Regions from separate parts of the Gilliamella sp. ESL0232 genome, predicted to be linked through region 2. Evidence: riboswitches for the same ligand, from Rfam matches in the RefSeq annotation. Region 2 holds a riboswitch; the other holds the start of a gene.

Region 1 (2,417 bases), on a different contig from region 2:
AGCAACTAAACAAAGCGCAAATAGTGCTGAACCTAATACAACTAAAATCAAGCTTGCAGCACTAATGCCAGGGATTAACGTTCTTAATTTCAACATTATACTGAATAAAACTATTTACTAATGGTGGATTTCCATTCACGCACCCAGCTCTTTTGATTATTTTTAACTTGCTTAGCATCAAACTCGAGTGCTTTATTGACTGGTTTAATTTGCTGAAAAGCTTCAGGCAACGTTATATTAATAATCGGATACATGAAATTTTTTTCAGCAAATTGACGTTGTACATCAGGCGTTAATAAATATTGTAAAAAAGCACGTGCCAATTCGGGATGCTGACTATACTTAGTAATACCCGCAACTTCGACTTGGCGATAATGCCCTTCGTCAAAAATAGCAGCAGCATAACGATGATCATTATCATTCATAATATGTGCAACTGGCGAAGTGCTATAACTAAGCACAAAATCAGCTTCGCCTTTTAAAAATAGGCCATAAGCTTCACCCCAGCCTTTGGTCACTGTCACAGTATTTTTTGCTATTTTCTGCCATGCAGATGCGGCATCATCACCATATATATTTTTCACCCAAAATAATAAACCTAACCCAGGAGTACTGGTTCGTGGGTCTTGATAGATAATTTTCCAGTTGACTTTATTATCTACTAACTCATGCATGCTGTGTGGTGGATTACTGATTTTTTGTTGATCATAAATAAAAGCGAAATAACCAAAATCATAGGGCATAAAATCACTATCCCACCAGTTGGTATTTAAATTATCTGGTTTATTGATTTGATGAGGTATAACTATTTTGGCTTGTTTTGCCTGTTCTAAAAGATTGTTGTCTAATCCTAAAATTACATCGGCATTAGTTCTATCACCTTCAAGTCGCATTCGATTTAAAACCGCTACTCCATCGCCTAATGTAACAATCTCAAGTTCACAGTTACACTGTGCTTCAAACCCTTTCTCAATTGCTTTTCCTGGTCCCCATTCTGAAATAAAGGAATTATAACTATAAACAGTTAAGGTTGGTTTTACGTTGGCAGCATTTGCCATAAAAGGTACCGAAAATACCAAAGATAATAACAATTTTTTACAAAACATTTTGCCTCCAAAATAGCAAATAAAAGACAAAAGGTTTGAGCAAGTGCAATAACTCAAATCCCTCCGCTGGCATGATCCAGTTCAGGTTCGGCGGGTTATGTTATCCTATCTAACATTCTCAGCCCTTTAGGGCACCCCGTTGAGAACATCAATTAGTTTAGAGGTTAGTATGAAGATTGTAAACATCAGAAGTGATAAAAATTTAATGTAGGAACAACTCACTTTATTTATGAAGCTTTAAAAAATGGCTATAAAGAATATACATGAAAACAAAACTAACGCCTTATCACTGACGAAAGATATGGCGCTTATATTATAAAGAAGATGTAACTATTACCGATTCGGTTAAACATTTACCTTTACTTAAATTAGTTTATTGAGTAATAAAAAAATTAAGTTGATTAGTTTCATCGAATGCCCCCTCAAGTTCTCTTGTAGCGAACTGATAGCTTTGATTTGAATCTCCTGCTTTCGTACATTCTGTTATGATGGCATGTTTCGTGTGAAAAGTTTCAGACGATGTTAACTGTTTGTATAACAATGCCAAATCTTTACCTGTCAGAGTAAAAAGCTTATTCCAATCATTTAACTGCGTTTCAACAAATTCGCGACCTTTCTTACAAGTAATAGCATCTAGCTGAATATTTGGTATAGTATATTTTTTAAGCTCAGAAAATTTAGGATGTTCATTTATAAAATCAACTTTTTCATTAAGCCCTTCTGCTTTTAAAGCTTCAATAAAGCCATCTTCTCGGAATAATTTGATTTTTCGAGATTGAAATTGCCCTTTCCCTCGTAAAGTTACTTCATCTGGATAAGGTTCATCTACTGAATAATCCCAAAAATCTTTTTGACGCTCAATAAAAACATCATTAATAACTTTAACTGGTAGTTCAAGCTCTTGCTGTTCACCTTTAATAATTACTGGAACTGAATTTAAATATTTAGCTATCAACTTATCGTAAGTTTCATCACTCACATTTGAAGTTGTATAGAAAGTTGTTAATAAATAATAATTACTTTGAGTAGGATTAATTAATCCTGAACTATTAGTTGTTGAAGGTTTAGCTATAAAATTTAATGATTGATTACCGTAAGACAGTGTATGCTTACCGTATTCAAATGTATAATTCACACTTGATTTTGCTGGAATGGTTAATTCATTTCCATCAATAATCACTTTTATTTCATTTGGTGTTGGATTATCAATCATACGATCAACAGAGCTAGACGAAGTGGTATCTGAACCAAAACAACCGACCAATGTTATGCTGCAAACTAGCAACAAAGAGTATTTTATTTTTTTCATCG
Region 2 (2,417 bases):
CTTTACCGCTAAATTCATGTTCAGATCTTAACTGTATTGCAGTCACACCATTTGAAACAGCAATTTTTGTGGTGTTTATCATGCCATTAATGCCACCGCATAATAATGGATCAAGGACTAAATAGAGGGTTAAATCCAGTTGTTTTTTCATCTGATTTCCTTATTAAAGCGATGGGTTAAATGTTGATAGTTGATCTAATAGTGATATCGAGAAAGTTCCTAATCCTTGTTGTTTATTAGCTAGCTCACCAGCTTTTTTCATCATAAAACATGCACAGGCAGTGGCTGATAATGGGTCAGGCGAATTAGCTATGAAAGCCGCTACCATTGCAGATAATGAACATCCTGTACCTGTTACTTTTGTTAAAGCAATATCACCTCCAGTTATACTATATGTGCTGTTTCCGTTAGTTATGTAGTCAACATCGCCCGTCATTGCAACAATAGTTTGATATTTTTGCGCAAGCTCTTGGGCAGCGTTTAAAGCTGATTGAGTTGTGTCTTGACCGTCGGGTCCTTTTGAGAAAGATTTTTGACCATTTAGTGCTAATATTTCTGAAGCATTACCTCGTATTACTGCGGGATTAAATGATAATAATTGATGTGCAATTTCAGTTCGATAATTAAGTGCTGCTCCTACAGCAACAGGATCGAGTACCCATGGGGTTTGTGTTTGCTGTGCCTTGGCGGCCGCTAATAGCATACTTTGGGCTGTGTTGCTGTGAATAGTGCCAATATTAATCAGTAAGCTATCGGCAATATTGACAAATTCAGCAACTTCTTGTTCTGCAATCACCATTGCTGGAGATGCACCAATAGCAAGTAGTACATTGGCGGTAAAGTTTTGGACTACATCATTAGTAATGCAATGCACTAGTGGGCGGTGTTGTTTTATATGATTGATAAAAGGAGCGGTTTGGGTAATTTGGAATGATTTGGCTACTGACATATTTCTTCCTTTCTTACTGATTTATTAATTCTATAAATGTCGGGAAGAATTTGCCAATTTAAGGCTTTTATGGCTTAGACTTCCCTACGCTGGTATAATCCAGATCAGGTTCAACGGGTGAAATCTCAGTTTTTTGTTTAGACAAAAAACACCCCGAGTCAAATTGATTTTTTATTATGAACTGATTATCTGTTTTTAACAAGCTATTGTAATAATCTTTCAATATCAGTAATTGCTTTTCTATCTGGTAAGAAGATGATTAGATGATCATTGTCTTCTATGGTTAAATCAGTATTAACGATAATAACATCTTCTCCACGCACTACAGCTCCAATGGTTGCACCCGATGGGAGTTTTAGGCCATTAATATTTTTGCCAACCAGTCTTGATGTTTCACCATTACCATTGGCAATAATTTCGACAATTTCGGATTCTCCTTGTCTTAATGAAACAACTTTAACAACCCCAGTTTGTCTAACATGGCTTAATAGCTCAGATATTGTGGCGTGTTGTGGGGAAATCGCAATATCAATCACACTATCATTAATTAGTTCAAGGTAGGCTTGGCGTTGAATTAATACAATTACTTTTTTCGCTCCCATTCTTTTGGCTAACATGGAGGACATGATGTTGGATTCATCATCACTGGTAACAGCGATAAATAGATCAGTAAGTTCAACTTGTTCTTGTGAGAGCAATTCTTGATCCGATGATTCCCCATGTAATACTGTTGTATTAACAAGTTGCTCGGCAATTAATTCTGCTCGTTCGGCATTTCGCTCAATTAATTTGACTTGATAGTTATTTTCTAAACGTTTTGCTAGAGCGACAGCGACACCACCACCGCCACTGATAATTATTCGTTTATATGGTTTTTCTAACCTTTGTAACTCACTGGTCACCGCTTTGATATTAACGGGGGGAGTTATAAAGTAGACCATATCGCCCGCTTCTATAAGTGTTGAACCAAGCGGTCGGATAAAACGGTTTTTGCGGTAAATAGCTACTACTCGAGCTTCAACATGTGGTAAATGTTCTTTGAGTTCTGATAATTCACTACCTACTAAAGCACCGCCATAATAAGCGGTAACGGCAACCAAACAGACACGATTGTCGTAAAAAGATGCAAATTGTAACGAACCAGGATATTGTACTAATTGACTAATATGGTTGGTGATAAGGTTTTCTGGAGCAATGATATGATTGATATTAATACAATCTTTATTGAAAAGAGGGTAGTTTTCGTTATTGTATTCAGGTGATCTAATGCGTGCAACTTTTTGTGGAATATTGAACATGACATGCCCAATTTGGCAGGCCATCATGTTGACTTCATCAGAGTTAGTTACAGCAACAAGCATATCAGCTGATTCAGCACCAGCACTTTCTAAAACTTGTGGGTATGATGATTTTCCGCAAATCACCTGTAAATCAAAACGTTCTTGTAGTGATTGTAATTTATCATAAT

What was found. Region 2 has a riboswitch for thiamine pyrophosphate ahead of thiM (hydroxyethylthiazole kinase). Riboswitches for the same ligand answer to the same signal wherever they lie in the genome.
Region 1: it holds a riboswitch for thiamine pyrophosphate, as region 2 does, so the genes downstream of both, thiB (thiamine ABC transporter substrate binding subunit) here and thiM (hydroxyethylthiazole kinase) in region 2, are expected to answer to the same signal.

What each region holds. Positions count from the first base shown of each region.
Region 1 is NZ_JAAEDW010000001.1:164,170-166,586, reverse strand. It holds gene thiP (thiamine/thiamine pyrophosphate ABC transporter permease) at 1-96, opposite strand, end outside; gene thiB (thiamine ABC transporter substrate binding subunit) at 111-1,106, opposite strand; TPP riboswitch at 1,147-1,255, opposite strand; gene GYW75_RS00675 (hypothetical protein) at 1,480-2,415, opposite strand.
Region 2 is NZ_JAAEDW010000003.1:73,250-75,666, reverse strand. It holds gene thiE (thiamine phosphate synthase) at 1-151, opposite strand, end outside; gene thiM (hydroxyethylthiazole kinase) at 164-949, opposite strand; TPP riboswitch at 1,014-1,115, opposite strand; gene trkA (Trk system potassium transporter TrkA) at 1,153-2,417, opposite strand, start outside.